DNA from 3 places in the Trichococcus shcherbakoviae genome. Region 3 is predicted to be linked to each of the others. Evidence: riboswitches for the same ligand, from Rfam matches in the RefSeq annotation. Region 3 holds a riboswitch; each other region holds the start of a gene.
What was found. A riboswitch is a leader RNA that binds a small molecule or an ion and turns the genes downstream of it on or off. The one in region 3 is predicted to bind lysine.

Region 1 (10,580 bases), 380 kb from region 3:
CAACACTTGGGAAACATATTCCTGGAATATTTTGTTCGGGGAAAACAGGACGACTTCTTCCGACTTCAATTGGTCCCGGAAAGCATACAGCAGATAGGCGATTTTCTGCATCAGGACAACCGTTTTCCCTGATCCGGCAACCCCTTCTATCAGCGTGACGGCCGCTTTGGTTTCCCTGACGATTTGGTTCTGCTCTTTCTGTAAGGTGGATACGACCGTGCCCATCTGATAGGATGAAGGTCCTTCCAACACTTCCAGCAAATACGGATCGCCCATGACATTGTCCGTGTCCATCATGCGGATGATTTCCGCCTGTCTGATCAGAAATTGCCTCTTCAGGTCAACGCCGTAGGACATCGGTTGATCGGCTATCATCAGCTTCACTTTTTCGCCTTTGCTGCCTTCATAATAAAGCGAGGCAATCGGCGAACGCCAGTCGACGATCAGGTTCTCATCTTTCTCGAACAAGGATCCGATCCCGATGTAGATCGTTTCATTGCCGAAATCATCGTGATAATCGATACGGCCGAAGTAAGGCTCATCCTGCATTTTTTCCAAGACAGCGACACGCTCGTTGCTGTTCTGCAATTCGTTGTTGCGGATCATCAGCTCCTGCTCAAAAGCCCGCAGTTCAGCCGACGATTCCCAGACGCTCTCTGAAGAACCTTGGCTGATTTTGATCTCTTTGGATTCCTTTAATTGCTGTCTTTGCTTTTCACTTTTTTCTTCTACTTGCTCGGCCAATCGCGTTTTTTCGTTGTTGATGACTTTAATGACGCGATGGACACGTTCCTGTTCTTTCGTTAGATCTTTATGCAACCAAATGACACCTCTCTCTTAAGAAAACTCTTGGACTATTCGGTCTACTCCACTAAATGCGACAATTAGTAGTATACCATCGCACAGGGATTCTGGCTATTCCTTGTACCTGGATTAAAACGTTCCAATTCAAAAAACAGCCGGTAGGAAAGACCTGTTGCAGCTCTCCCTTCCGGCTGTTTTTGTTGTTCAGATTGCGTTTTGCAAGTCCTGGCGCATTTGTGTCTATTCGTTGAGGATCTTTTCGATTGCAGTGTATCCTCCCAGGATATTGACAATCTTTTTGAATCCCCTCTCCTCCAACGCACCGATGGCGACGGCGGAACGGACGCCGGATTGGCAATGGACGTAAAGAGGCTCATCCCGCTTGAACGGCAACGGTTCCTCCAAGAGCTTGCCGAGTAGGACGCGTTTGGCATCGGACAGGTGCCCTTTATCCCATTCACTCTTCGAACGCACGTCCAATATTTGCAGATCCTTTGCTTGGCGCAATGCGATGAATGCGGCTGCCGTGATCGTTTCGGTCATCTTATCATCCTTGATCTGGCCGGCATCCAGATAGCCTCTGACTTGGTCGAACCCGATCAGTTGCAGGTGGCGGGCAGCCGTTTCAGCCTGCTCTTTGGTTCCGATGAGTGTCACTTGCCCTTCGTAATCCAGGAACCACCCGACGTAAGTCAAAAACTTTTTATTCAGCGGAATATTGAGCGTCCTTTCGATGTGTCCAGCTTGATAGATTTCTTTTGAGCGCAGATCGATCACCCTGTCATTTGGGCCGGCCTGCTGAAGCGGGAAGACCGGATAAGGCACGTAGGCGCCGCCGTCCAGTTTGTTGATCTTCTTCATCTGGGCAAAGTAGGTCGGGGGCTCAGGCTGATCATCCGTCAAAGCATCGATGAAACTCGTTTCCTCGTCATGTTGGAAAGCCCAGTTGTTGTCTTTTTCGTAGCCGAAAGTGGTCATCGGTACGGCGCCCAACGACTTCCCGCAGGCGCTGCCGGCACCGTGCCCGGGCCAAATCTGCAGATGGTCCGGATAGTCAGCCATTCTCTGAAGAGAGCGGAACATTTCTTTCGCTCCGATTTCGGTGGTGCCTTGCATATGCGCTGCCTCTTCCAGCAAGTCCGGTCGGCCGACGTCACCCACAAAGATAAAATCGCCGGTGAACAACCCCATCGGAATGTCCGAACCTCCGCCGATATCCGTCAACAGAAAGGACACACTCTCCGGCGTATGCCCAGGTGTGTGCAGCACCTCCAGTTTGACCTTCCCTACGGAGATGATATCCCCATCCTGCAGCAGCACGCTTCCTTCCGGCAGATCCTGGTAACGCCAGTCCTCCCCGCCCATGTCCGAGACATACAGTTTGGCGCCTAAACGCCTTTCGGTCTCCCGCAGGCCTGATGCATAATCGGCATGGATATGCGTTTCCGTTGCCGCAGTGATGACCAACCCTTCGTCTTCGGCTGCCAAGATATAGTCATCCAACTTGCGCAAGGGATCGATAATGATGGCTTCTCCTGTTTTTTGACACCCCACCAAATAGGAAAATTGCGCTACTTGGGGATCGAAAAATGATTTAAAAAACATGCATGAACTCCTCCTTTATCCTCCACCAATCAAAAATTCAAAATGATTCATCTGCTCAGGCTTGCGACAAAATTGATGGTCGTGGCGATGATGGCCGTCCCGAAAACGAAGGACAGCAGCGCATGGCCCAGCGCGGCCTTCCGGAATTCCGTTGTCGTGAAAGTCGTGTCGGAGACTTGATAAGTCATCCCGATCGTGAACGCCAGATAGGCGAAGTCCCAAAAATTAGGCTTTTCGGTACCCTCAAAGATGACGCCGCCGTTCACATCGCGGTAATAGAGTTCCGCGTACCGCAACATGTAGAGACTGTGCACCGTCGTCCAGGAGAGCACGATGCTGAACAGACCAAATCCGATCGTCCCGAAGCTGCGTACATGAGTCGTCAGCATCAACGCGACAGCCCCGATGCTGATCAGGCATGCCATAAGGACAAAAAAATCGATCGTCGAATATTGGATATCTTCCTCTTGCGCAATCCGCTCGGTTTCCGTGCCATCATGCGGATGAAAATCCTTCCACAGCAAATACAACAAAATGATTGCTGCACTGTCCCAACCGATCAAAGGGGCCAATTCCCAACGCAACCAGAATCCGCCGGCCAGCCCGATGCCCGTACCGATCGCTCCGGCAATCAGGAAGCGCGTCCTTTTTTTGCGCATATCCCTTCCGGCTTTCGTTTGATCGGCAAATAGATGGCTTCTTTTCTTCATGGCTGACAGCCCCCCTGCTTTTTCGGCCTGACTGTTCTTTCAGATCGTGATTTCGATGACATTCTTTTCCGGATCAAGGAACATGCTTTCATAATAGCCATCCCCTGTAATGCGCGGCTGGCTTTTGCATGTGTACCCCGCTTTGATGAGTCTATCAGTGAAATAGTCGACGTTCTGCTTGCTGCCGACGGAGACGGCCAGATGCGCCCAGCCAAGCATATCAAGGGGATAGCGTTCGTTGACATCCATCCTTTTCATAAGCTCCAAACGGGCCCCTCCTTCACGGAAAGTAATAAAGTAAGATTGGAAGTCTTTCTCAGGATTCCGGTATAATTTATTGGCCTTTCCATCAAAAAAACGAACATAAAAATCGCGCATCAGCTCCAAATCGCCCACCCACACTGCAACATGTTCAATCTTCATCGCTATTCACGTCCTCTCATCATCCTTGCCGGTGCGCTGGAGATAAACTCTGCGCGGATGGCCTGCAACAAAACATCCCGGAATCCCTTTTTGGACTTTCCGTAAAAGCGTTTCCTCAATTTGATTTTATCACATTGGCGGCGCATATGCGTTCCCGGAAGCATCCTCATGTACCGTCACCTTATGTGTCTTTTTTGCCATCTTTTTCAAAGTATTTTCTCAGCATCCACTCAGAATATGATTGACAGACTGATTTGTATTTGATAGTGTGGAAGTAACAAAATACGATTCGATGTGATGAAGAGGTCGCGGTTAACAATCAGTAAGGGATTCCCTGAAAGGTGTTGCTGCCGAAATACTCTGTATTGGGGCCAAGGTTGAATAAATCTGGCACTGTCGGACAAAGCCGCCCAGCTTTGTTCGGTGAGCTTCTCACGTTGGGGCAAATTGGTGGAATTCACTATATGGATGCAACGCTTCAGCTTAAGCAGCCTGTTTTGAACGACTATGAGACCATTTGCTCATAGTCGTTTTTTGTCTATTCATAAATATAAAACAGAATTCAGGAGGAAGATAAGCATGGCAATTTTTGAAGGATCAGGCGTTGCGATCGTTACGCCGTTTAAAGACACGGAGAACCAAGAAATCAACTACGAGGTATTGGAAGAGCTGATCGAGTTCCATATCGCGAACGGCACCGATTCGATCATCATCGCGGGCACAACCGGGGAAGCTTCAACGCTGACGGATGAAGAGCAACTTCATCTCATTCGTTTCACTGTCGAAAAAGTCAACGGCCGTATCCCTGTCATCGGCGGTGCCGGAAGCAATGACACGCGCCACGGGGTCGGATTGACGCGCGCTGTAGAGGCAACCGGTGTGGATGCGATCCTCAGCGTAACCCCTTATTACAACAAAACATCGCAAAAAGGCTTGATTGAGCATTACAAAGCCATCGCCAACAGCGTGAAAGTTCCGATCGTCCTTTACAATGTGCCGGGCCGCACCGGTCAGAACATTACCCCTGAAACACTGGTGGAACTGGCGAAAATCGATAACATCGTTTCCTTGAAGGACGCCACTGGAAACTTCAGCCAAGCCGTGGACAATCTGAGTCTTTTGGGCGATCGCCTGGACATCTACTCGGGGAATGATGACACTATCATCCCGTTGATGAGCTTGGGCGCAAAAGGCGTCATCTCTGTCCTTGCCAATATCGCACCGAAAGCTACATCGGAAATGACGCATGCTTTCCTGGATGGCGACATCAAAAAAGCTGCCGCGATGCAAGCACAGTACAAAGAACTGATCGACTGCCTGTTCGTGGAGCCGAATCCGATTCCTGTAAAAGCCGGAATGCAACTGCTGGGCTTCAACGTCGGACCAATGCGTCTGCCGTTGACGGATGCCGATCAAGCGGTCATTGACCGTTTGGCCGCAGCCATGAAAAAAGTTGGCCTGATCTAGAACAAACCCAAAAAACCGCCATCGGAATTTTATGTTTCCGGTGGCGGTTTTTATATTTTTCAGAATAGATGCAGGATATACTTGTTGAGCAACAAAATAATCAACACAAGAAGCATAACGATGATAAAACCGATGGCTCGTTTCACATAAAAATCTCTCAACTTCATGGCTTTTCCTTCCTGGCCTTATTAAGGAGGACATTTATTTATTTTACGATTCCCAGCTTTTTGAAATGGGCTTTTGGAAAAGCGTTGATGCCGATGCCATTCGCATCACCCAGTTTGATCGTGCCCCCGGTGAATAGCGGACCGCCCTCATAAGCTTCGATTCTGTAGAACGACGGCCCAATGAGGTCGACCATCGTGATGCAGTTTTTGGCGGCTGCCAGATGGGCCGCTGCGCTGACCGAAATCTTACTTTCCAACATGCAGCCGATCATGCAGTCTAACCCGTATGTTTCCGCCACTGCACAGATTTTGAGTGCCTCGTGAATGCCGCCGATCTTCATCAGTTTGATATTGATGAGGTCAGCTGATTGAGTCTGGATGATGTGGAGGGCATCCTTCACAGAGAAGACACTCTCGTCAGCCACTATCGGTGTTTGGACGTGTTGCGTCACAAATTTCAGGCCGGCCAGATCGTGCGCCTTCACCGGCTGTTCCACCAGCTCGGCCTGCATGCCCTTATCCTCCAGCATGCTGATGAACCGGACCGCCTCCTGGGGGCTCCAGCTCTGATTGACCTCTACCCGGATGCGGATGCCCGGTCCAACTGCCTTACGGATGGCCAACAAGCTTTCCACATCCTTGAGCCCATTCCTCCCGACATTCACATTCAGAATGCTGAAGCCGTCCTGAACGGCCTGCAGACTGTCGCGTATCCTCTCATCGATGGAATGGTTGCTGATGGTGTGGGCAGTCTCGATTTTCCGTTTCGCCCCGCCCAACACTTTATACAAAGGTTGGCCGAGTTTTTTTGCATATAGATCGTAGAGCGCCATGTCAACAGCAGCTTTCGCCGATGTGTTGTTGACGATGCTGGCATGCATCCTTTGCATGATGGTATCGAGATCGAAAATTTCCATTCCGATGATGCTCGGAGCGATGTATTGCATGATGGCCTCGCGGATGGAAGCCTTTGTTTCGCCGGTGATCAAGGCTGTCGGTGGCGCCTCCCCATATCCAGCGGTCCCGTCATCGGTCACGATGCGGATCAGGATGTTATGCACAGCGTCAACCGTACGCGATGCTGTTTGGAATGGCGTCCGCAGCGGGATGGCCACTTCCCCAATTTCAATTCTGTCGATTTTCATCATCAAAACCCCTCTCTTCACCGGCACGCTATCCATCCGGGCTAAGGCAGCGACTTTTTATGCTATTTTGGTTCCACCACCCATTTGTATCTATTTTACCAAGAAAACGAGTTTGCACCAAATGGGAGGGCGTTGCCTGTCAGCTTCCGGATGCAGCACAACAAAAAAAATGCACGAGCTGCCAGTAGGATGATACTGGTTGCTCTTGCGTTTTTTTCGATTACAGAGGGTCGGTCAGATATTCGGCTTCAATTTTGGCTCGAGTTCTCCGGCTAAGAGGAGCTTCGCCGGAGGAGATTGGCGGGTTTGGGTTGCCTCCTCCGGTCACGAGCACTTCGCCGGAGTTAAGGAGCTTATTTAGGCGACTGCCCCGGCCGCATCAGCCCTCACTTGAGAAGAACAGCTGGATCCAGTTCAGTTCCTCCGGCCAGCTTCGTTTGCGCCAGCTGCCCCCCCATTCGTCAGCCTTGTTTTTTCTTTTGCTGTCTGCTGGTCAGGCGCACGACCAAATTGCGCGGCGCCAATTTCGACGAGAAGAGCGCGCCCTTCAGCAGCATCGTCGGAACGATGATTTTCTTGCGCTTGTACATCTTGTCCAACGCATACTTGACGCAGTATTCAGAAGTGATGCCCTTCAGATTGAATTTCACATCAGCCACTTGGTTGAACTCCGTATCTACCGGTCCCGGACATAACGAACCGACATAAACGTTACTCTTCTTCTCTTCCAACTCTTCAGCAATCGCGGAAGTGAAGCTCGTTACGTAGGCTTTTGTCGCATAATAGGTCGCCATGTAAGGCCCCGCCGGCATCAGACCAGCAACCGAAGCCACGTTCAGAATGTAGCCTTCATTTCTCGCAAGCATATCCGGCAGAAATTTCTTGGTCAGGATATGGACCGCCTTAATGTTGACGTCGATCATCTCAAGTTCCTTTTCGAGACTGGTCGCCGTAAACGCGCCGAAATCACCGAAACCGGCACAGTTGATCAGCATGGAAATATTTTTGTCCTTCGTTTCTTCGTACAGACGGAAGCATTCCTCCGCCTTCGCCAAGTCCGCTGTGATGATTTGGCTTTTTGTAGTCAACTGTTTGCTGAGCTCCACAAGCCGATCCTCACGTCTCGCGACCAGAATCAGATCATACCCTTGTTGGCTGAGCTTTTTTGCGAACTCTTGCCCAATGCCCGCACTCGCGCCTGTGATGAGCGCTATTTTTTTTGTCATTATTTGTCCCTCGCGTTTCCTAAAAATGATTGATGCCTTTAGCGTATCGCATTTGCGCATTAAGGGCAATGATAAGGCGCCCTTGCGAAACAATATCAATATATTTATAGATTAAAAATTAATTAAATGTCGTATTATATCATTAAGTAAATATAAAGGAGTGATATTTTGCGCCATCATAATGATTCTTATTTCACCGGAACGCTTGTGGAATATTTCGGCATTCTTCTTATCTGCGGTCTTGCGGGATTTTTTACTTTCGGGCTGGCTGCGCCCTGGGCTTTCTGTTATCGAGAAAAATGGGTCGCCAAGCATACCTACATCGAAGGACACCAGTTGCACTTTGTCGGGAAAGCTTGTGATTTATGGCTTTCCTTGCTGAAATGGGCCTTTTTTTCGATCCTGACTTTGGGACTGTATTCTTTTGTCGTGCCCATCCGCTTCCAGCAGTGGCGCATCAAAAACACCTATGTGTACGGCTGTTGGGATGAATATTACGCGACGGAATGACAACTGCATCCAAGCAAAAACCCCCGAGATCTCGGGGTTTTTTTCCGTTATTTCAAACATGCATCCTTTTCTCCAGCTCGCGCCAAATCTCTCCGCCGTGATAGAGCAGGATAATGACCAAGGTGACTGCGCTCATCATGACCGACAGGCTTGAAGGCAATGACGTCGTGACCCAGTCCAAGGTCAGGAATAGCGCCGGCAGCAGCCCCAACAAGGCGGCTGTCAAAAGGTACAGCACATAGTCCCTGACGCCCAAATTGACGAGGCGCACGGCGATGTATAAGGATACGATCGCAAAGCTGCAGATGATCGGCACAGCATAGGTAGTCGACCAACCGCTCCATCCTGACAGATAATCCAAATAGATGCACAGGAGCGACAAGGAGACGATCAGATACACGATGCCTTTTGCGATATTCCGCCTTTTCCGGATCAGTATCAAAACGGAAAGCCACATGCTCATGATCCCGAACAGAGCGAGCTGAAGGTTCTCCATCCGTCCGATCCAAATCAGTTCAATCAGCAGAAAAGCGATGATCAGCACAAAGGAAATCAATGTCAAATATTTCCAGACAACCTCTTTATTGAACCGCAAAGGGACCTTCGGGTAGGGATCCGGCAGCAGCGGATCGGTGGCTTCATCCAATGTTTTTTGGCACAAAGGACATTGATCCCATTCTCCCTTGATGGTCGCGTTGCAATGTTGGCAGTATTTCATGATGACTCACCTTCCAAATCTTCACTGGTGACTTTGTTTGCTGCGACAGTTACGGCCACGCCGGCATCAGTCAATACCCTGACAAACTGTTCCTCGATCTTGGAATCGACAAATGGAGAAGTGAAACTGACAGTCAGATGGTCCCCATGGCTGATGGCGCAAAATTGCGGGCGGACCGCCGAAGTGTGGAAATACATTTTCTCGATGTAGCCGTCGATCGGATCAGGAAAGGCAACCTTGCCCAGATTCGAGATCGCTATCGTCAAATTCCGGTTGCTGACGTAATTCACCAGCTTCAGAACAAGGTCTTTGATCGGCCGGAAGACCATCCGCGTGAAGGGGCTGTACTCGAAGGCAATCAGCGTCCTCAGCTTGTCCTCCAGACTTTCCGGCGTAATCTGTTGCTGGAACTGCTCTTTTAGAGTTTGGCCGATTGCGGCAATGTCATCCGCTGCTTCATTTTCATTTGTGGTGTAGATCAGGCGGGTCGTGCTGAAAAAATTTCTGGCAGAATTGGACGGGAAGAACTGCCGTAAGTTGACCGGTACGGAAACGGCCATAGCCGACCCGGGTTTAAAATCGGGACTGGCTCTGCGCACAGCCAGCATAAATACTGCAGTCAGATACAGGGTCAAAGAAGTCTGTTGTTCCCGGGCCAACGCAAGCACGCCCTTGACCGGCATCTCCAATTCGATGACATGCGGCCGGTTGTCAGGCGTCTTTTTGCCGCGGAACTGGTGCACCTTGACTTTCTTTTTTTGATGCGCTTCCTCAAGCGAGGTGCTCTTTTGCGCAGGGCTCTTTCCGGCCAATTGACTGACTTTCGCGACGGAGCGGATGGCGGATTGCGCCGCATCCGTGAAGTTCTGTTTCTTTTCCTTGCGGAAATAGTGCGCAAAACTGTCCTCCAGTTGGTGGTTCAAGCGGTCATGCGCGGCGGCACCCAGGCCTTCAAAAGCTTCGGGATGCCGCAGCATGATGTAGGCCTTCAGCAGATCCTCGAAAAACCAGAGCGCACCGGTTCCGTCCGACAAGGCGTGGAACAGTTCCAAGTGAACCCGGTTTTGGTTATAGAAGACACGGAATAACAGTTCCCTCCGGTCAAAATGATAGATCTGCGCGCAAGGCGGCAACACGTCGGCCGTCACTTTCGGCTTCAGGTCGCTTTCTTCCAAATAATACCAGAAAAAACCGCGCCGCAGCACACTGTGGTACAGCACATAATTCTCATAGACTTCATCGAGCGCCCGTTGCAGCAACAACGGATCCACGGAGTCGGTCAACTCCGCACTCATGCGGAAGACCTTCGTATCGCTGCTCGTCATGGCCGCCAAAAATATATTGGAGGCATTGTCCAAACGTACCCATTTTTTCCGGTTCACTGTTTTTCCCCCTTCCTCTTAATCTGTTGAACAGCCCTCTCGGCTTATGCATTCAGGAACGCATTGATGACTTCGTAGGCTTCCACAACCGATTCGGCTGTCTTCGGATAGGTGATGAAACCATGGACGATACCGTTCACGCGATGGACTTGTGACTTGTTGCCGGCATTCCGCAAGGCTTCCGCGTAGGCTTCGCCTTCATCCCGCAACGGATCGAATTCGGCCGTGATCACCAACGTTTCCGGTTGATTCGACAGGTCCTCCGCCATCAAAGGCGCGACATAGCCATTCTTGCGCAACTCGGGGTCGGGTTGGTACAACGCCATGTATTCTTCCATTTTTTTCGCAGTCAGTCCGTAATCATGCCCATTTGTGCGGATCGATTCGAACGGGGATGCTTCCGAATGATCCCAATAAGTGACA
Region 2 (10,580 bases), 690 kb from region 3:
ATCATCGTCAAGCCACTGTTGGCAAGATCCTTCATGACCTTCAATACTTCTCCCACCATCTCCGGGTCCAAAGCCGATGTCGGCTCATCGAACAACAGCGCATCCGGCTCCATCGTCAAAGCGCGAGCGATAGCGACGCGTTGTTTTTGGCCGCCTGACAATTGATCCGGTTTGGCGTTTATGAAGTTCCCCATCCCGACCTGTTCCAGATAGCCCATGGCGATCTTTTCGGCTTCTTGCTGAGACTTTTTAAGGATTTTCACAGGTCCTACCGTGCAATTATGCAATACATCCAAGTTGTTGAACAGATTGAACTGCTGGAATACCATCCCCAATTTGCTGCGGTACTTGAAGATATCATGCTTCGAGTCCAGAACGTTTTCACCGTTGTAGATGATTTCTCCCGCTGTAGGTTTTTCAAGCAAATTGATGCATCGCAACAGAGTCGATTTACCGGATCCCGATGAACCGATGATGCACACAACTTCCCCTTTATTCACGCTGAAATCGATGTCCTTCAGCACTTCATGTTGACCGAAGTTCTTCTTCAGATGCTGTACGTCAATTACTTTTTCCATCAAATGATTCCTCCTGTGGCAATTAATTTGCTCTGTCTCTTTCTGCTTGTTTTTTGCGAGCCATTAATTCTGGTGTAGTCAATTGGTCTTGACCTGCACCCATCATCTGATAATTATCAGGGCCTTGCATTTTTCTTTCGATAGCACGCAGAATGCGCGTCACCGTGAAGGTCATGACGAAGTAAATGATTGAAGCCACGAAGAATGATTCGAAATAACGGAAGTTATTCCCGGAAATCGATTTGGTCGTAAAGAACAATTCCGAAACGGAGATGACGTTCAATACGGACGTATCTTTTATGTTGATGACGAATTCGTTCCCTGTCGCCGGCAGGATATTCCGGATCACTTGCGGCATGACGACATTCCGCATCGTCTGCAAGTGATTCATCCCGATTGCTTGAGCGGCTTCGAATTGCCCTTTGTCGATGGAAATGATCCCGCCGCGGACGATCTCCGACATATAAGCGCCCGTATTGACCGATACGATCAAAAGCGCTGCAAAGATGCGGTTCATGTCGATGTCAAACGCCAATGCGGCACCATAATAGATGACCATGGCTTGCACGATCATAGGCGTGCCGCGGAAAATTTCGATGTAGCATGACAGCAAAAAATTCACCACGTTGTACACGTGTTTTTTCCAACCCGATTCCGCAACCGGGATCGTACGGATGACGCCGATCATCAGACCGATCCCCAGTCCGATGATGGTTCCGATTAAAGCTATATATAATGTTGTCCATGCACCTGATAAAAACTGTCTCCAGTTTTCTTCGATGATGCGGATAACCCAACTAAACTCCATTTAATGTATGCCCCTTTTTGATGTTCCGTCAGTCTTGATTATTCAGCTGATGGTTGGTTTTGGATTGCTTCATCCATCATTTGGATGCGTTCTTCTTCTGTGATGCCGCTCAGGATCTCATTGATCTGGTCTTTCAATTCACTTTCTTTGATCAAACCGATTGCGATTTCTGAATCAGCCGCGGACAATTCGAAAGTATCCGTTTCATCCAATTCGATCATTTTGAAAGCGGAATTGGCTGCTGAAGCGCTGATGGCTTCCGGACGTTCCGATACGTAAGCATCAATTGTGCCTGATTCCAAAGCTACGCGCATGGAAGTGAAACTGTCCATTGCCGGTTGCTTTTGCACGCCTTCAATCTGATCGATGACGCCATAGTGCAACGTATTCAACTGTGCGGTAACTTTTGCGTCCGCGAAATCAGCCAAAGTTGTCGCATCTGCATAAGCGCCATCCGCTTTGACGACAAGTACTAGTTCAGTCGTATAGTAGGAATCCGAGAAATCAATCGCTTCTTTGCGTTCCTCTGTCGGCGACATGCCTGCAACGATAGCATCGATTTTAGATGAAATCAACGCCGGCACCAGGCCATCCCATTCCGTCTTAACGATGACCAGTTCCTTACCTAAACCGTCCGCCACTTTTTTGGCCATCTGAACATCATAGCCATTAGCGTACCCGTCAGCGCCGTCGATTTTCACTGCGCCGTTGCTGTCATCATTTTGGGTCCAGTTGAAAGGAGGGTAGCCTGCTTCCATTCCGACCACGAATGTTTCAGAATCCGCTGAACCGTTGGCTGCGGATGAATCATCAGTGGCTCCGTTACCGCAACCCGCCAAAATAAACAAGCCTGTCAATGCTGCCATTGTTTTTTTCCATGTTTTTACTGTCATCTCTATTTCCTCCTAATGTATATAGTCTTTTTTTTACTGCTCAAAAATAATAAAAAATAACCCTTCTTATACGGCCGCTTTTGTCCACCTTTCTTCCCATAGAGCGTCATAACAACGATAATTCAGTCCGTTTTTGTGCAAAAAAATAGACTATAAAGCAAAAGGCCCTATAATCCAGCTTCCTTCTGCCCGCAATACCGAAAGTACTCCACAAACGATTTTGGGCAAATCGTTCTGACAGTGTCAGGATTCTTAACCCTGACCCCAACACAGCAAACGCTGTATTTCGGCGAACACCCCTTTCAAACGGGCATTTTACTCTTGATGTTCGCAGCCTCTTTCATTATTGTATGATCGTATGACATTATTGTATGTTATTATACTGTACGGATTTTTAATTTGCAACAAAAAGCGCTTTGCCCCGCCATCCGAAGCACTACACTCATCGACGGGCACCATCACGGATCGTCCCTATTTTTTCCGTTTCAAAAAATCGGTTTCGGATGCTATACTGACTGCAACGACAAAAGGGAGGAACTACCTCAATAATGCTTACTATACTATTCGATTTAGACGATACTTTATACGACACAGCAAGTCCGTTCTTCCAGGCGCTGGAAAATTACCGCTTGGAGAACAGCCACAGCGACGAAGAAACCTTCGCACTTTTCCGCGAACATTGCGATGCGGCTTTCGATCTGTTCTCCAATGGGGAGCTGACGCTGGCCGAGTCCCATATCATGCGCACACAGCATACGTTCGCCGACCTGGGCCTTGCGCTCACCAACGAAGAGGCGATGCACTTCCAGGAAACCTACCAAAAGAGGCAAGCAGAAATCACGTTAAGCCCAGGCATCGATCAACTTTTGAATGAGCTGGAAAGTCGGAACATTCCGATTGCGGTCTTCACAAACGGTCCTGAAAAGCACCAGATGAAAAAGTTCAACGCCTTGGGTCTGGAGAGATGGGTGCCGCCCGCACGCACCTTCATTTCCGAAAAAATCGGTTGCCCAAAACCCTATGCCGAAGCCTTCGCGCATGTGCAGGAGGCTTTGAAGGCCAGTCCTGATGAGCTGCTCTTCATCGGGGATACCTACGAAACGGACATCATCGGCGGCCAGGCTGCGGGTTGGACTACTTTGTGGTATAACCATCGCCAGAAACCGGAAGATGAAAAAGTGGTGCTGGAGCCAACCTTCTATTCTGTAGCGGAAATGCACCAAGCCATAAACAATAACATCTCAAAACGAAAGGAAATATGACCTATGATCCAGACAAAATTAGCCATCATCGGGGTCGGCCATGTCGGTTCCCAAGTATTGACCGACTGCAGCCACCTCAACTTATTTTCTGACATCGTCCTGATCGACAGCAACGAGGACACGGCAAGAGGCGAAGCCCTGGACCACCGCCATGCGCTGGCCGCTAGCTACCGGACACACAGCAAAATCTACGCCGGCGATTATGCGGACTGCGCGGATGCCGACGTCATCATCATTTCCGCAGGCGTCAGCGAGAAGCCTCGCCCCGGTGAGGATATGCCCCCAAGAGCGTTGATGGGCAAGGAGAATGCCAATGAAATACGCAAAATCATGGCCGGCATCACCCAGCACACAAAAGACGCCATCATCATCCTGATAACGAATCCGGTCGATACGATCACCTACATCGCCGAAAATGAGTTCGACTATCCGAAAGGTAAGATTTTCGGCACCGGAACGACTTTGGATACTTTCCGCTACCGTCAGATTGTTGCTGCCCATTATCATGTCGATCCCAAAAACGTCAGCGGCTACATCATGGGCGAACACGGCAGCACCGCCTTCCCGGCTTTCAGCAGCACGACTGTGGGTGCACTCACCCTTACCCAAAGTGATGCCTTATTGGACCCTGCGGCACCATTGGACCGGGAATTCGTGACCCAAGAAGTGGTGCACACAGCTTCCGATGTCTTCAACTGGAAAGGCTGGACCAATTCAGGCATCGGGGAAGTGGCGGCAGCCTTGGCCCGCGCAGTCATGCTGGACGAGAAAAGCATCTTCCCTGTGACCGCGACCGTCGACGGCTTTTACAACTGCCATGGCGAAGCGGCCTTCAGTATGCCTTGCATCATCGGCAGGAACGGCTTGGAAAAACAGATCCCCTTGCCGCTGGATGATGAGGAATACGAAAAACTGCAACTCTCCATCAAAGATATTCAATTTACGCTGCAATCCGTGAGATAGGAAAAGCGCAACCGCATCAAGCCAATCGGCCATGATGCGGTTGCGCTTCTTTTTATTCCTATATGGACAAATTACATGCTGAGTCTGCCGTGTTCTTCATATCTTGTTACTGTTGTGATGGCATTCTGCTCATCCACAAACACCACCAGCGGTTTGTGTTCCTTCGCTTCCTGTTCATCCATCATGCAGTAAGCCATGATGATGATTTTATCGGACACCTGAACGCAACGGGCGGCGGCACCGTTCAGGCATATCATACCCGAGCCGCGTTCGCCTGCGATGACGTAAGTTTCGAACCTGGCCCCGTTGTCGATGTCGACGATCTGGACCTTTTCATATTCGATCAGCCCTGCGGCGTCAAGCAGATCCTTGTCGACAGTGATGCTGCCCACATAGGAAAGCTCCGCTTGGACAACGACGGCGCGGTGTATTTTACTTTTTAGCATATTGAGTTGCATTGTTTTTCCCCCCACTTATTCCGTGATAAAATTATCGATCAGACGCGTTTTTCCGATATAGACTGCCAAAGCCACCAATACAGGTCGCTCGACGCTGTCCACTTGCTGCAGCGTACGCGCATCCACCAACTCCACATAATCGATCTTCGCCATTGGTTCGGCTTGGATCATTTCCGAAATGGCCTTCAGGATTTTGGCAACATCCCGCTCGCCATCCGCAAGCATTTGCTTCGCAACTTCGAGCGCTCGGCTCAGCACCAACGCTGCCTTGCGCTCATCCGCTGACAGATAACTGTTGCGCGAGCTTTTGGCCAATCCGTCCGCTTCCCGGATGATTGGGCAGCCAATGACTGTGATGTCCATATTGAGGTCGCGGACCATCTGCTGGATGACCGCCAATTGTTGGGCGTCCTTCTGTCCGAAATAGGCACGGTCCGGCTGCACGATGTTGAACAGCTTTGTCACGACTGTGCAGACGCCCCGGAAATGGGCCGGCCTGCTTTTCCCGCATAAACTCTCCGTCAGACCATGCATGTCCACAAAGCTGCTGAAATCGGGATGGTACATTTCTTTCGGCTCGGGATGGAAAATCAGGTCCACTCCACTGGCTTCGCACAAAGCGGCATCCTTTTCCAGATCTCTTGGATAGCTTTCCAAATCTTCGGATGGGCCGAACTGCATCGGATTCACAAAAATGCTGACGACCACCCGATCATTTTCGCTGACGGCTTTCTGCATCAAGCTTTGATGGCCTTCATGGAGATAGCCCATCGTCGGAACAAAGCCAACCGACAAACCTTCCTTTTTCCAGGCCTTCACGGCACTGCGGATTTCTTCAACCGTTGCTGCAATCTTCATTCGTGATTACTCCTCTAATATAATTTTTCGATGACCGCATCGGAGAGTGCAAACGTATGCTCCGCTGCCGGAAACGCGCCGCTTTTCACTTCAGATATGTAGCCTTCGATGGCTGTCTGCATCTGTGGTCCTATTTCAGCATAACGCTTGACGAATTTTGGTGTGAAATCGGAATAGAGTCCCAGCATGTCCTGGTAGACCAACACTTGGCCGTCGCAGCCATTACCGGCACCGATGCCGATCGTTGGAATCGAGATACTCTTTGTGATCAACTCAGCCAACTTGGCCGGTATGCATTCCAGCACCACCGCAAATGCTCCAGCCGCTTCGACAGCCTTCGCTTGCTCAATCAGGCTGCGCGCCGCTTCTTCATCTTTCCCTTGGACCTTGAATCCGCCGAAAGCATTGACGGATTGGGGCGTCAGGCCGAGATGCGCCATGACCGGAATGGAAGCTTCCACGATTGCCTTTATCTGCGGGCAGACTTCAATGCCGCCTTCCAGTTTGACGGCCTGCGCCCGGCCTTCCTTGATCAGCCGGCCTGCATTTGAGACCGCATCATAGACGGAGGTCTGATAGGACATGAACGGCAGATCGCTTACGACTAATGCATCCTTTACTCCTCTGGCGACAGCTTTCGTGTGGTGGATCATGTCCTCCATTGTTACCGATAAGGTGTCTTCATACCCCAACATCACCATCCCCAGCGAATCGCCCACCAGTACCGAGTCGATCCCTGAAGCATCGATCAGTTTGGCAGTGGAATAATCATAAGCAGTCAGCATCGTCAGCCGCTCATTTTTCTGCTTGGCATTGCGGAAAGTCAAAACCGATTTCTTCACCCGAATTCTCATCCTCTCTTCATCCAATGTAATATATTATTCACACATTACGTTCTGCGGGGAATAATGTCAACAACTTTTTGAAACTGGAAGCCCTACCAAAAACAATTGCTGTCATGACAGTTGGGTATTCCGGTTTAAAAATAGTCTGAAACGCATTCAAAATGGTATTCAATCCAAAAAAATAACCTTTAGAGCGTTGAATGAACACCGTCCTGACAACGTTTCTAAAGGTTATTCATGTAATTATGATGGAGACGATGGGTATATCTAACACAAAAACAACCATATATAATAGAATGCAAAACGTCGCTACAGTTATGCTTTTCAACTTTCAGCCAATGAATAATAATCAATGTATAGCATTCAAATGGCATTCAATTTAGGGCAGGGCAATTAATCTATTCGCTATTGGATAGGTTATTTTTTTTGCACCCGGTCAGCAGCCGTCTTGCTGATTCTATTTGAATAAATCCCAGAATGAGAACGTGGTTTTCTTATAAATTTTATTGTACGCTGCGCGCTTTGGATCTCTTATCCATCCCATGCCCTTTTTACCATATAGCGGATTGATAGAACTCTTGACCGCGCGTTTCACTCGTCCGGTTGTCCTTGCTTTGATTGATCGTTTAATACTTGGTGTACGCATTCCGAATTTCATTGCATTCAGTCCTTTGTAGTTCGAATAACTTCCTACTTCAGTATACTACTTTGGCAAGAAATATCCCTATATTCGTTTCGGATACATTAGCCAATAACTAACCATATGCCAATCTGGAATAGCGTGATAATGCGTTAAAATCGCTCATGAATGAAGGCAAAAAAATAATGCTGACTACCTTAGGGGTATTTATCTATATAAGCCTGACAACTATTTCATATGCCAATTATTGAAAACGCGATTATTTTTTGGTTCTTTCTTCAGCAAGTAATTTCTGCATTGCATTCGTGCCAAAAACAAATTATTAATGTTGCTTTAGGTATTTTACATGACTGCATGGAAAGTCTCTTAAATCGCTTGTATTTGCCTTCTTCTGCAATATGAGGATGCCATTGATGCCGCTCCACTTTATTTTGCACACAAAAATGAGTACCTAATTTTAGAATTTAGATACTCATTTTTGTTATTAAATTTGAAAGACGCCATCACTCGCGATTATCTCTTTCGCGCGCTCCTCGGTTATTTCCTCGAAATCTGTAAAGTCATTCATGATGATTTCTTCGTACCAATAATCGGATGCTTCCCAGGTTTTGCTCTCCGGGACGTACTTAAACATCCAGTCGCCGTATTTCAAAAGGAAATTTTTCCGATTCGCCCTCGTCGTTATGTAATATTTTGTCGTTCTCATCATTTCACCTCTTCCTTTTTTTGCCTTTTGATGCGCGACCTCGCCCCTGCCTTTTCCAAACAACGGTCACGGCCGCAAACTGGCAGCAATTTCTGTTTCTCCTATTTCGTACAATTTTCGGATGATGATTGATGATTTGGCCCGTCGCTCCAGCTCGTCCTCCGTGCTTTGATAAATATCAGTGTAGTTGATGGCATTGTATTCCCGAACCAGTTTTTCGATCTGCTCTTTGTTTTCTGGATGCTTTATCCAAAAAGCTGGGATGTAGGTACTCATGCTTTATCCACCTTGTCTTAATTATTTTGATTCATCCAAGCTAACCTCTTTAAGTTAATTATACACCCGTTCTTATTCAAAATGATCATTGCTAAACGTGTCCAGCGATGTGATTCTGAATGTTTATGCTCATGTAACCGAAAAAGAAAAAGGCGAAACAGCTGATAAACTTGCCGCATACGTGAATTTTTAACATTACATGGTCAAAAAAACAGACCATAGAAAACTACAGAATTGGCTCTGTATCAACGTTTCTATGGTCTGTTATTTTTATATGATGGAGACGATGGGGCTCGAACCCACGACCTCTTGACTGCCAGTCAAGCACTCTCCCAACTGAGCTACGCCCCCGAAATAACAGGGTATCAACGACGTTCGGCAAAAACGCCTTATGAATGATATGATACCCTATTTTCGATTCTATATCAAGCCTAATTTTCCAAGTGCGTAGGCAATTCCGCCTGAATTACAGTCTTTCGTGACAAATTTGGCGACATCCTTGACGGAATCGACCGCATTGCCCATTGCGACGCCATAGCCGACGCTGGAAATGAGTTCATAATCGTTGTTTCCGTCACCGAAAGCTATTGTATCTTCATGCGCAAAGCCCAGATGTTTCGCCATCCACAGAGCAGTTTGTGCTTTTGAACCAGGATTCGGCAACACGTCCACTCCAGCATCGTGCCATCGCACAAAGCGGAATTCCGGAAAAGCACCGTCTTCATAGATTGCTTTCTCTTCTTCTTTATAGAACAAAAGTGCTTGATAAAGCGGATTGTTTTGATAGAAAGACACATCGTGGTCAGGGACTTCGAACTCGATGCTGCGCATCGCTTCGCTTGCGTTGTTCTCGATCGATTCATGGCGACGAGCCAGAGCATGCGCTGATTCGTAGACAACCTGATGGCCGCTCTCATCGGAAATCTGCAGCAATTTTTCGAATGCATTCAAATCCAATTTGTTTTCATACTTTAGTTCATGCTTGAAGTAACCTGCTGCGCCGTTGCAGACGATGTAATTGTCCAATTGGAACGTATCGATGACCTCTTGGGCCAGAAACAGATTCCGCCCTGTCGCAATCGCGATTTCGTGCCCGTTCTTCTGCAGTTGGCGCAAAGCTTGGACAGTGCTCTCAAGCGGCATCTTTTCATCATTAAGCAATGTTCCGTCGATATCAAAGAAAATGAATTTTTTGTTCTTCAAATTTTTGCTCCCCTTACTCTGACTCATTTTTGAATTGACTGGTGTACAAATCGTAATAAAATCCTTTTCTTTCCAACAGCTCTGCGTGCTTGCCATGTTCGATTATTTCGCCTTGATCCATGACGAGGATCAAATCGGCATCGCGGATGGTGGAAAGCCGGTGCGCAATCACAAAACTGGTCCTGCCTTGCATAATGCGTTTCATCGCTTTTTGTATCAAAGCTTCCAGTCTAGTATCTACGGAACTTGTCGCTTCGTCAAGTATTAAGATTTTAGGATCCGCTATAAAAGCGCGGGCAATCGTCAGCAATTGCTTTTGACCCAAGGAGATATTGGAGGCCTCCTGGTTTATGACCGTCTCGTAGCCTGCACCCAAAGTCTGGATGAAATGGTGGACATTGGCTGTGGTCGCGGCATCCACCACCTCTTCGAAGGTCGCATCCAGTTTTCCGAAGCGGATATTCCCTGTGATCGTGTCCTTATAGAGCCAAGCGTCCTGCAGTACCATCCCGAACTGGGAGCGCAAGTCAGCGCGGGTCAGTTCTTTTGTGTCGTAGCCATCTATTTTGATGGCGCCCGAATCCACCTCATAGAAGCGCATCAGGAGATTGATCATCGTGGTCTTGCCGGCGCCTGTCGGACCGACGATCGCCACTGTTTCCCCGCTTTTTACATTGATGTTGAAATTCTTGATCAGCGGGTTTTCTTTGTCATAACTGAAGGAGACATTCTCAAAAGTGACATCGCCGCGGATTTCCTTCGGCAAACTCATTTTCACTTCTCCTTGCACTTCCTCCTCTTGATCAAGGAGATCGAAGACACGCTGGATGGAAGAAGTGGCCGATTGGATGATGGCCGATAATTGTGTGATTGTCGAGATTGGCTGATTCACTTGCCAGACATACTGCACCATAGCCTGCACATTACCGATCGTCATCGCTCCGGCCATCGCTTGCAGGATCCCGAGCACAGCGATGATGATATAGGAAGCATTGGTGATGAGTGCCACAGCCGGAGACATCAGCCCGGAAATGAAGGCCGCCTTGAAACCATTCTTTTTCAATGATTCATTGATGGAATGGAATTCATC
Region 3 (10,580 bases):
CTTTGCCCATCTGAACGGCGACTTGGTCAGACCAGAAGAGATGGCCCGGCAACTCGCCATCTTCGAAAGCAGTTCGCCGTCCTATGTGCTGATGGCTTCAATCGACAGCTGTTTCCGATTGCTGCGGGACGAAGGGGAGCAGTTATTCGAAAACTACAATAAGAGATTAACGGACTTCTCGGAAAAAATGGAGCAGCTCCAGCATCTGAAGGTGCTTTGCCACGGCAAAGACAGACTTGGCGCTCACAAAACCTTTTTCGCCTTCGACAAAGGCAAAATCCTGATTTCGGCGCAAGGAACTGGATTGACCGGACAGAAACTTTCCGAAATGTTGCGGAGCGAATACCATATCGAAATGGAGATGGCATACGGCGATCATGCGTTGGCGATGACCAGTGTCTGCGATACAGATGCAGCAATGGCTACGTTGGCGGATGCGCTGTTGGCCGTCGACGGCACGCTCGACTCGTTGAATGGGGAGCACTTGCAGAGCGACGGGACATTATTTTTCGCATCACCCGAAAAGCAATGTGAAATCTGGCAGGCCTTGGAATCAGAAAAAATAGATTGCCCGATTGAAAACGCGATAGGGCAAACGGTAGCCGAATACGTCTGGGCCTACCCGCCCGGAATTCCTTTGCTTGTGCCTGGGGAACGGATCAGTAATGGATTTATCCGCCAAATCCATACGCTATTGGAAAAGGGGACAAAGGTCTACAGCGATGCTGATGAGCTTCCGAAAAATATCCAAATTATGCGACAGGAAACCCTTGCTCACTAACTTACAATTTGATAGTTATTGGGTGAATCACGATTTTTACAAAAACGGTCACTATGCTGATAGGTCGGTAGATTGACGGGCTAACAATTTGTTGGTAAAATTAATCACAAAGGGAGCATTTTTCTGTCAAGCAATATGCTTCCTTAACCTATTTCAGAGGAGATGTCGTTATGAAAAGAATCGTAACATTAAGCACCCGCAACCTGAAGGATACTGCCAAACATGGCGGCTGCGGAGCATGCCAAACATCTTGCCAATCCGCATGCAAAACTTCTTGCGGAATCGCCAACCAAAGCTGTGTGAACCCTAAACAAGCAGCGAAATAAAAAAGAGTCCGTCCGACTGATTCCAGTCGGGCGGCAATTTTATGGACAAAAAAGGAGTTTGAAACCGAAATGATTCATCAATATAAACTGAACGGATACAATATCGTAATGGATACCTACAGCGGTGCCGTGCATGTCGTCGACGACCTTGCCTTCGACATCATCGCGCTTTATGAAGCAACACCTGTTGAAGAGATCGTCACGATGATGCTGGAACAATATGCTAACGACCCGGAAATCAACGAAACGGAAATCCGCGATACGCTGTCGGATGTCGAAGAACTGAAAGCCAATGGGGAATTGTTCACGGAAGACTTGTACCAAGACCTTTCCATCGACTTGAAGAACCGCCAAACATTCGTGAAGGCTCTTTGCCTGAACGTTGCGCATACTTGTAACCTGACTTGCGATTATTGTTTCGCCAGCCAAGGCAAGTACAACGGCGACAGAGCAATCATGAAATTCGAAGTCGGCAAGCAAGCGATCGATTTCCTGCTTGAGAATTCCGGTTTCCACCGCAACCTGGACGTCGACTTCTTCGGCGGCGAGCCGTTGATGGCTTGGCGCGTCGTGAAGCAGATCGTCGAGTACGCGCGCAGCAAAGAAGAGGAGTCCAACAAGACTTTCCGTTTCACATTCACAACGAACGGGATGCTTTTGAACGATGAGATCAATGAGTTCCTGAACAAAGAAATGTACAACGTCGTTTTGAGCTTGGACGGACGCAAGGAAGTCCATGACCGTCTGCGCCGAACTGTAAACGGAAAAGGCAGCTATGACTACATTTTGCCGAAATTCCAGAAATTCGTGGAAGGGCGCGGCGACAAGGAATACTACGTCCGCGGCACTTACACAGGCAATAACGTCGATTTCACAAACGATATTTTCCACGTCGCTAATCTCGGCTTCGACAAACTTTCGATGGAACCGGTCATCTGCGATCCATCCGAACCTTACGCTTTGACGGAGGAACATCTTCCGGCACTGTACAGACAGTATGAAATCCTGGCTGAGGAAATGCTGAAGCGCGGCGAAGAGGGCAACGACTTCACTTTCTACCACTACATGCTGGACCTTTCCGAAGGCCCATGCATCCAGAAACGCATCTCCGGCTGTGGATCGGGAACAGAATACATGGCTGTCACTCCTTGGGGCGAAATATTCCCTTGCCACCAGTTCGTGGGTGATGAAGAATTCAGCCTGGGCAACATCTGGGATGGCGTAACCAAACCGGAACTGCAATGCCAGTTCAAGGAAGTCAACTGCTATTCCAAACCGGAATGCCAGGATTGCTGGGCTAAATTGTACTGCAGCGGCGGCTGCCCTGCGAACTCCCTGCATGCGACAGGTTCTTTGAAAGGTAATTATGAATTCAGCTGCGACCTGTTCCGTAAACGCGTGGAATGCTCGATGATGGTGAAGGTCGCGGAATCGATCCGCGAGATGGAAGCCGAAGCGATGGCTGCTGAGTAAAGTCAGATAAAAATGAGATAAAATATGCGAAGTGCGCGCCGGATTGCCGGCGGGTGCTTCTTTTTTTTGTTGTGGTGGGCGGAGCGGCTGCTCCTCCGGTGAAGGAGGCCTTGGCCGGAGGACGACCCAAAATTTTGACCCCCACCTCCGACGAGCCCGCCCTCCCCGGAGGAGAAAGCCAAACATCGTCCGGAACTCCGGCGAGGCCGGCTCTCGCCGGAGCAAACCAAAAAAATGCGGGCCGGATCTCCGGTCAACAATCAAAACCCCAAAACCCCAAACCCGACAGAAAAAACCGCACAATCGCCCGATTGTGCGGTTAAACATTCATTCACTTATTTCGCATTCAGTTCATCCAGAAACGCAACGATCCGTCGGCAGCCTTCGATGACGTTCTCGTCGCTGGCGGCGTAGCTCATGCGGAAGTAGCCGACTCCGGATTCGCCGAAAGCCGAACCAGGGATGACGCCGACGCCGGCTTTGCGCGCGAGGTCGATGCAGAAATTCCAATCATCGTTGCCGTACTGCTCCGGAATGCGCGGGAAGAGGTAGAAGGCGCCGTCCGGATTGTTCATCTTCAGCCCAGCAGCAGTCAGACCTTCCAACAGGATGTCCCGGCGCTTGAGGTAGGCTGCTTTCATCGTTGCCGTCGCTTCATCACCGTCGCGGAACGCAACACCAGCCGCGGTCTGCGCAGGCGTGGAGCCGCAAGTGACCAGGCTTTGGTGATATTTCAAAATTTCCCGGATCAGGTCCGCTTGGGCAGCGACAAAGCCGACGCGCCAGCCGGTCATCGCATAGCTTTTCGAAGTGCCGTTGATGACGATGGACTGCTCAGGGATGTATTTGGCGATGGATGTATGACTGCCATCGTAGGTCAGTTCGCTGTAGATCTCATCGCTGAGGACAAAAACATCATATTTCCTGATGACTTCGGCCAACGCCTCGACTTCCGCCTTCGTATAAGTGGCGCCGGTCGGGTTGTTTGGATAGGTAAGCACGACCATCTTCGTTTCCGGATTCGCATCCAACGCCGCCATCAGGTCCTCCGGCGTGATCAGGAAACCGGTCTCGGATGTGTCGATCTTGACGCTCTGGCCGCCAGCCAAATGCGTAACGTATTCATACTGCGGGAATGCCGGCGATTGGATGATCACCTTGTCGCCCGGATTCATCAGCGCGAACATCGACGCAGTGATCGCTTCCGTGGCGCCGACAGTCAGGATGATGTCTGTCTCCGCGTTGTAATGCAGGCCGTATTTCCGCTCCATGAACTTCGCAATCTCCTTGCGGGTTTCGAGGACGCCGGCGGAAGGGGCGTAATGCGTCTGATTCTGGTTCAAAGCGTCTGCGGCCGCCGCTTTAATGAAATCCGGCGTATCGAAATCTGGCTCACCCATCGTGAAGCGGATCAGGTCCTTCACATCGCTGATGGCAGCGTCGAAGTTGCGGATGGGCGATCCTTTCAGTTGCTTCACAAAACGGTTCGTTTCTCTGCTCATAATTTATCTCCTCCGGATGAAATATCCTTAATCAATGTATAGTCGAACATGCGCCAGCCGATTGCTGACGCCCAATATCATGAAAATAACATAACACGATTGCAGACGTATTTCTATGCTAAGTTACACACTCTTGAATGAAAATTAGAAAACCGCTAATTTGATGAGTTTTTTCACATATAGAAGGCCACTCATCCCGGCACTTTCCGACCCGGAGCGGTTGACAGTTCTGCCGGATAAGTGTACGATTAGAAAAATTAAATGAATCGCCAAGCAATAAGAGGTCGCGGCTGGTCAAGAGTACCGCAAGGGAAAGGGACGGTCGCCGAAGCATGCAGATGCTGGACCCAGGTTGAACAAATGTGGGGCTGTTCCATTGTCGTTGCCCGATGACAATGGATTGCGCTTTAGCTTGGTTGGGCGAATGCAGGTCTCCGTAGCCGTAAGCACTCGCTTACCGCTATTTTTTTTGCATTTCAGGAACAAACGGCCGTCCGCCGCATAGGGCAAACACAGGCTGGCATGCTATAATGGGCATGTTGGAACAGAAAAAAATGATCGGGAGGAAACATCAAAATGAGCGAACTATTATTGACAGATGCTTACGAAATCGCGGCTTACATCAAGGCTGCCGAAAAGCAAACACCTATAAAACTTTACATCAAAGGGGATTTCGAGAATCCTGCCTACGAAGGCTTGAAATTCTTCGGAAACGGGGACAGCTACACAGTCTTCGGCGACGCTGCAGCGATCTATCATTTCTTGGAAGAAAACAAAGATAAGATCAAAGATCACGTCATGGAATACGACAGACGCAATTCCGCAATTCCATTGTTGGACACTACCAAAATCGATGCACGCATCGAGCCGGGTTCATTCATCCGTGATCACGTGACGATCGGCAAGAGTGCTGTCATCATGATGGGTGCGGTCATCAACATCGGCGCAATCATCGGAGAAGGCACAATGATCGACATGGGCGCGGTTGTCGGCGCACGCGGCACGATCGGCAAAAACTGTCACATCGGAGCAGGCGCAGTGGTTGCAGGCGTTCTTGAGCCACCATCGAAATCACCAGTCATCATCGAAGACGGTGTTTTGGTCGGCGCGAACGCTGTCATCATCGAAGGCGTACACATCGGCGAAGGCGCTGTTGTCGCAGCTGGCGCAATCGTATTGGAAGACGTACCGGCTAACGCGGTTGTTGCGGGATCCCCTGCTAAAATCGTGAAAATGAAGGACGCTCAGACTAGCGAAAAAACCCAATTATTGGCTGACTTAAGAGACTAATAAATACACGCAGAGGGATCAGGTGAACAGCATGCAGATTGCAGAATTATACGATACGGTGAAGACGATCCGAAGGGAGCTCCACCAGATTCCGGAGATCGGTTTCGATCTGCCGTTGACTTCGGAATATGTCCGCCAAAAGTTGGTATCGTTCGGTTATGAACCGATCAGTACAGCCGAGACGGGCTGGGTAGCCGTCCTGAAGGGCAAGTCCCCGGGATCAGTAGCCTTCCGTGCCGACATGGATGCCCTTGAGGTAACCGAGGATACAGGAGCGGATTTCGCTTCCCTTCACCCGGGCAAAATGCATGCGTGCGGACACGATGGGCACATGGCCTTGTTGTTGGGTTTCGCGAAATACCTGAAGTCCCTGCCTATTTTGGAAAAGTCCGTCGTTTTGGTCTTCCAGCCAGCGGAAGAAGGCCCGGGCGGTGCGAAATGGATCATGGATTCCGGCATCCTGCAGGAGCTGCAGGTCGAAAAGATTTACGGCTACCACCTGTATCCGAGTCTGCCTGAAGGCATCCTGGGCTTGGCCAAAGGCCCCTTGATGGCGCGCAACGGCGAATTCGACATTACGCTTGAGGGCGTCAGCTCGCATGCCGGGCAACCGCACTTCGGCAAGGATGCCTTGATCGCCGCCGCGCAGATTCTTCTCTCGGTCCAAAACATTCTGGCCCGCGACCTTGATCCATTGCAGCCGGCTGTCGTGAACATCGGCACGTTGCATGCCGGGGAAGCCCGCAATATTGTGGCCGGAAAAGCCGAGATGACCGGGACGATCCGGAGCTACGATAAGGCGGTCTATGCTTCCATCAAGGAACGCCTTGCCGACATCTGTGCCGGCATCGAGCGCATGAGTGGTGTCATCTGCACGTTGGATATCCGCGATTTCTATCCGGAAGTCACCAACGATGCGGAAATGATCGGCACGTTGATGGACGCGTTGCCGGTCGATGCCTACGAAGTCGTCAAACCATTGATGCTGGCCGAGGACTTCGCTTTCTACCAAGAAAGCATCCGCGGCGCCTTCATCCTGCTTGGGACCGGCCGTCCCGACATGGGTTGGACGCACCCGCTCCACAGCAGCCGCTTCAACTTCGACGAGAAGGTTCTGCTGCAGGGAATCGCCTGCTACGACCTGATCCTCGAAAAGGAAGGGCTGAAGGGCTAAAAGCCAACAGCAAGTTACCGAACACACAACATACAACCAAAAAGCACCCTCGCTGGGGTGCTTTTTTGCTTTTCGGGGCGCATAATGATTGTCGTCCTCCGGTGAGGGGTGTTTCGCCGGAGGACAGGATCGCATTTGGATGGTCTCCTCCGATGGCAGGAGCCTCATCGGAGGAGCGCCCATCTATTACCGGTCAACTCCGGCGAACGGACCCTCGCCGGAGCTGAGAGCCAGTTTGCATTGCTCTTCTTCGGCAGCCGCTTTTTGCCAAATTTGATCGAAGCGGGCAAACCGAATGAGTTGCCGCAATATTGCACCGCATCCAATAAAATTGTAAAGGTTCGATTAAGTTGATGGATGGGAAAAGCATTTTTTCCGCAAAAAAGGTACAATGGAATCATATATTGGATGAAAGAGGGGAAATTATGCATAAGAAAAGATTATCCGCATTGCTTTTAGGGTCAACAGCATGGCTGCTTGTCGCGTGCCAAAACCCGGCAACAGACACGAAAGCTACCGAGGCAGCGACAAGCACGTCGCAAGTGCAATCAGATACAGAAACGACGACCGAAGCGAGCGACCAAGCTGCTTCAAGAGCCAGCAGTCTCGAAGCGGCTGAGAGCGTACAGGCACAAACGCCGTCCGCAAGCAGCACCACTGCAGATCCCGCAACAACCGATACTGCCAAGACTACTGAAGAGTCAACGCTGATCACCGAGGCGAAACAAACAATCACGCAATTGACAGGCTATGTCGAAAGCGATGTGTACCTGTTCATCGTGGAATCGGTCGAAGCCAATGAAGTCACCATCAACGTCCGCGAAAACGGCACAGATGTAGCCAGCTCCGTCGGTTTTTACCGTTACAACGGAACTACCGGAGAATTGCTGGAAATGGATATCTTAACAGGGGAATACACCCGCCATCCTGCACAATACTAAGAGGATAGCTTTGAATTAAAAAGGGAGAGGGTGATGATGATTTTCGATTTGGTATTATTGGCGAAAATATTCGCGATCAGTCTGAGCTATGTGACAATGAACACGATCCGGTTCATGTTGACTATAAAAGGCTACCGCATTTTGGCGTCACTATTGAGTATGGTGGAAATCGTCATCTATGTTTTGGGTCTGTCGATGGTCATGAACAGTCTCGACAACCCGCTCAATCTGGCAGCCTATGCGCTCGGGTACGGCGCCGGCATCGCTATCGGCATCAAAATCGAGGATTTGCTCGCGCTGGGTTACACCATGATCACAGTTATGACGCAGGACGTGGACAGCCCGATGCCGAACTTGCTGCGCGATTTTGGTTACGGGGTCTCTTGCTACAGAGCCCACGGAAGGGATGGGGAGCGTCTCGTACTTGAAATCCTGCTGACGCGGAAAGCTGAACGCCACCTGCAGAACAAAGTGTTGGAAATCGATCCGAAAGCCTTCATGGTTTCATACGATCCCAAGTACATTCACGGCGGCTTCTGGTCCAAACGGGTCCATCTTGGCAAATAATAAACGAATGAATAAATGAACGGGTAAGGAAAGGGGAAACGATATGACAGAACTTGTGAAATTGGGAAGAACCGACCTACTGATCCATCCGATCGGGCTGGGGGCGAATAAAATCGCTGCAGCCAATACGGAAACGAACACCGAATACGGCGGCGATGTGCTGCTGAGCGCGATCGATAAGGGCTTGAACTTCATCGATACGGCGTTTATGTATGGAATGGGCACTTCCGAAACGATCATCGGCAAGACGCTGAAGGAACACAACCTGCGCAACAACGTGGTCATCGCCACAAAAGGCGCACACGAGGTGACCGAAGCCGGCATCGTCCTGAACAACAATCCGGCTTTTCTGACGGAGCAGGTCGAGAACAGCCTGAGACGTCTGCAGACCGATCATATCGAACTTTACTACATCCATTTTCCGGATGAAGCGACACCCAAAGCCGAAGCGGTCGGCGCGCTGCATCGACTGAAGGAACAAGGGAAGATCCGTGCCATCGGCGTCTCCAATTTCAATCTGGAGCAGCTTAAGGAAGGCAACGCCAACGGCTATATCGACGTTGTCCAGGATGAATACAACCTCTTGAACCAGTCGGCCGAAGAAAAACTGTTCCCTTACTGCCGCGAACAGGGCATCTCCTTCATCCCGTACTTCCCGTTCGCATCCGGTCTGCTGGCCGGCAAGTACACGGAGGCTTCGGTCCTGTCGGAGAAACAACAGCAGCGTCCGCAGTTCCAGGGCGAAACCTACAAAGATATCCTGAAGCGTGTGGATCAGATCCGGCCGCTCGCCGTGAAGCACCGGACCGGGTTGCAGAATGTCGTTTTGGCCTATTATCTGTCGAAAGATGTCGTCGACGCCGTCATTCCGGGCGCACGCAACCGACAGCAAGTGCTCGAAAACCTCGAAGCCGCAGAAGTCCGTTTGGATGCAGAGGACATCGCTTTAATCCAGCAAGCTTTCCCAGCGTCGTACCGCTTGCCGAAATGATTTTCTGTTCGTTTCAAAGTCTCTTTATTACAAATCGATGAAAAAAGCATTTGACATTCATTAGATACAGGCATAGAATTACATCATAATCTAACAAACAGAAGGGGGAGAATGAGAATGGATGCGACTTGCGGAATGTGTACGTTACAAAACAAAAAGAGAGCGTCGTTCTCATTCGATTCCCTAGTCATTCTAAAAGTGATTTAGCCCAGGATTCTTACTTATTACAAGTAGAGTCCTCTTTCCGTTTCATTGGGCTCTCATTAAAGAATGAGCCTAATCACATAGGCTTGTTCTTTTTTTCGTTCAGTATGACAGGTAAATAATATAGATATGGAGTGGTTTGGATGACAGAAATGACACAGACAGCAGAACAAAAAGCGTTGAACATCGATTGGGAAAATCTAGGCTTCACTTATATCAAGACGGATTACCGCTTCATTTCTTATTGGAAAGACGGAAAATGGGACGATGGCGAAATGACGACCGACAACAAAGTCCACATCAGCGAAGGGTCTCCAGTACTGCACTACGGCCAATCCTGCTTCGAGGGGATGAAGGCGTATCGTACAAAAGACGGCAGCATCAACCTGTTCCGTCCGGACGAAAATGCCAAGCGGATGATCAACAGCTGCCAACGCCTGTTGATGCCTGAGTATCCGGTGGAAAAATTTGTCGAAGCCGCTAAAGCGGTAGTCAAAGCCAATGAAAAATGGGTACCGCCATACAACACCGGCAGCACACTCTATCTGCGCCCTTACTTGATGGGTGTCGGCGACAACATCGGCGTCAGCCCAGCGACCGAATACATCTTCTCCATCTTCGCGATGCCGGTTGGCCCATATTTCAAAGGCGGCTTGACGCCAACGAACTTCATCGTGTCCGACTACGACCGCGCCGCTCCGCACGGCACGGGTGCAGCCAAGGTCGGCGGTAACTACGCAAGCAGCTTGTTGCCTGGTAAAGAAGCGCATGATCGCAACTTCAGCGACTGCATCTATCTTGATCCAGCAACGCACACGAAGATCGAAGAAGTGGGCTCCGCGAACTTCTTCGGCATCACGAAGGACAACCGTTTCGTGACGCCAAAATCACCATCGATCTTGCCGAGCATCACCAAATATTCCTTGTTGTATTTGGCTGAGCATCACTTGGGAATGGAAGTCGAAGAAGGCGATGTCTTCATCGACAAGCTGGATGAGTTCAGCGAAGCCGGCGCCTGCGGTACAGCCGCAGTCATCTCTCCGATCGGCGGCATCCAGTACGGCGACAATTTCCACGTCTTCAATTCCGAAACAGAAGTCGGACCTGTGACGCGCAAATTGTATGAAGAGCTGACCGGCATCCAATTCGGCGACTTAGAAGCGCCGGAAGGTTGGATCGTGAAAGTAGACTAAACTAGATAGATGGAAAGGCAGCTCTCCCGCAGCTTAGTTGCTGGCGGAGGGCTGTTTTTTTTTCGCGGTTATATAGTTTTGGAACAAACAGAATGTCGAATTCCCGGTGAGGGCTAGTTCATCGAGAATTCGCATCAA

Region 1: another riboswitch for lysine. It lies ahead of dapA (4-hydroxy-tetrahydrodipicolinate synthase); the one in region 3 lies ahead of dapD (2,3,4,5-tetrahydropyridine-2,6-dicarboxylate N-acetyltransferase).
Region 2: another riboswitch for lysine. It lies ahead of ACKPBX_RS12940 (ABC transporter substrate-binding protein/permease); the one in region 3 lies ahead of dapD (2,3,4,5-tetrahydropyridine-2,6-dicarboxylate N-acetyltransferase).

The regions. Positions count from the first base shown of each region.
Region 1 covers NZ_OY762653.1:865,671-876,250, forward strand. Annotated here, with positions in the region: gene helD (RNA polymerase recycling motor HelD) at 1-819, opposite strand, end outside; gene ACKPBX_RS03945 (MBL fold metallo-hydrolase) at 1,045-2,409, opposite strand; gene ACKPBX_RS03950 (DUF1345 domain-containing protein) at 2,457-3,119, opposite strand; gene ACKPBX_RS03955 (VOC family protein) at 3,159-3,542, opposite strand; lysine riboswitch at 3,835-3,981, shown strand; gene dapA (4-hydroxy-tetrahydrodipicolinate synthase) at 4,122-5,009, shown strand; gene ACKPBX_RS03965 (mandelate racemase/muconate lactonizing enzyme family protein) at 5,215-6,324, opposite strand; gene ACKPBX_RS03970 (SDR family NAD(P)-dependent oxidoreductase) at 6,783-7,547, opposite strand; gene ACKPBX_RS03975 (YjgN family protein) at 7,716-8,057, shown strand; gene ACKPBX_RS03980 (DUF6320 domain-containing protein) at 8,110-8,775, opposite strand; gene ACKPBX_RS03985 (alcohol acetyltransferase) at 8,772-10,157, opposite strand; gene ACKPBX_RS03990 (alpha/beta hydrolase) at 10,202-10,580, opposite strand, start outside.
Region 2 covers NZ_OY762653.1:2,720,580-2,731,159, reverse strand. Annotated here, with positions in the region: gene ACKPBX_RS12945 (amino acid ABC transporter ATP-binding protein) at 1-581, opposite strand, end outside; partial or broken gene ACKPBX_RS12940 (ABC transporter substrate-binding protein/permease) at 601-2,279, opposite strand; lysine riboswitch at 2,473-2,627, opposite strand; gene ACKPBX_RS12935 (HAD family hydrolase) at 2,828-3,541, shown strand; gene ACKPBX_RS12930 (lactate/malate family dehydrogenase) at 3,545-4,504, shown strand; gene panD (aspartate 1-decarboxylase) at 4,576-4,962, opposite strand; gene panC (pantoate--beta-alanine ligase) at 4,978-5,820, opposite strand; gene panB (3-methyl-2-oxobutanoate hydroxymethyltransferase) at 5,835-6,674, opposite strand; gene ACKPBX_RS12910 (hypothetical protein) at 7,123-7,323, opposite strand; gene ACKPBX_RS12905 (hypothetical protein) at 7,790-8,014, opposite strand; gene ACKPBX_RS12900 (hypothetical protein) at 8,078-8,287, opposite strand; tRNA gene ACKPBX_RS12895 (tRNA-Ala) at 8,566-8,638, opposite strand; gene ACKPBX_RS12890 (Cof-type HAD-IIB family hydrolase) at 8,708-9,490, opposite strand; gene ACKPBX_RS12885 (ABC transporter ATP-binding protein) at 9,504-10,580, opposite strand, start outside.
Region 3 covers NZ_OY762653.1:486,590-497,169, reverse strand. Annotated here, with positions in the region: gene ACKPBX_RS02350 (aminotransferase class I/II-fold pyridoxal phosphate-dependent enzyme) at 1-781, shown strand, start outside; gene scfA (six-cysteine ranthipeptide SCIFF) at 952-1,107, shown strand; gene scfB (thioether cross-link-forming SCIFF peptide maturase) at 1,177-2,580, shown strand; gene ACKPBX_RS02335 (aminotransferase class I/II-fold pyridoxal phosphate-dependent enzyme) at 2,916-4,082, opposite strand; lysine riboswitch at 4,353-4,498, shown strand; gene dapD (2,3,4,5-tetrahydropyridine-2,6-dicarboxylate N-acetyltransferase) at 4,659-5,372, shown strand; gene ACKPBX_RS02325 (M20 metallopeptidase family protein) at 5,404-6,546, shown strand; gene ACKPBX_RS02320 (hypothetical protein) at 6,972-7,487, shown strand; gene ACKPBX_RS02315 (DUF2179 domain-containing protein) at 7,524-8,054, shown strand; gene ACKPBX_RS02310 (aldo/keto reductase) at 8,098-9,045, shown strand; gene ACKPBX_RS02305 (branched-chain amino acid aminotransferase) at 9,402-10,442, shown strand.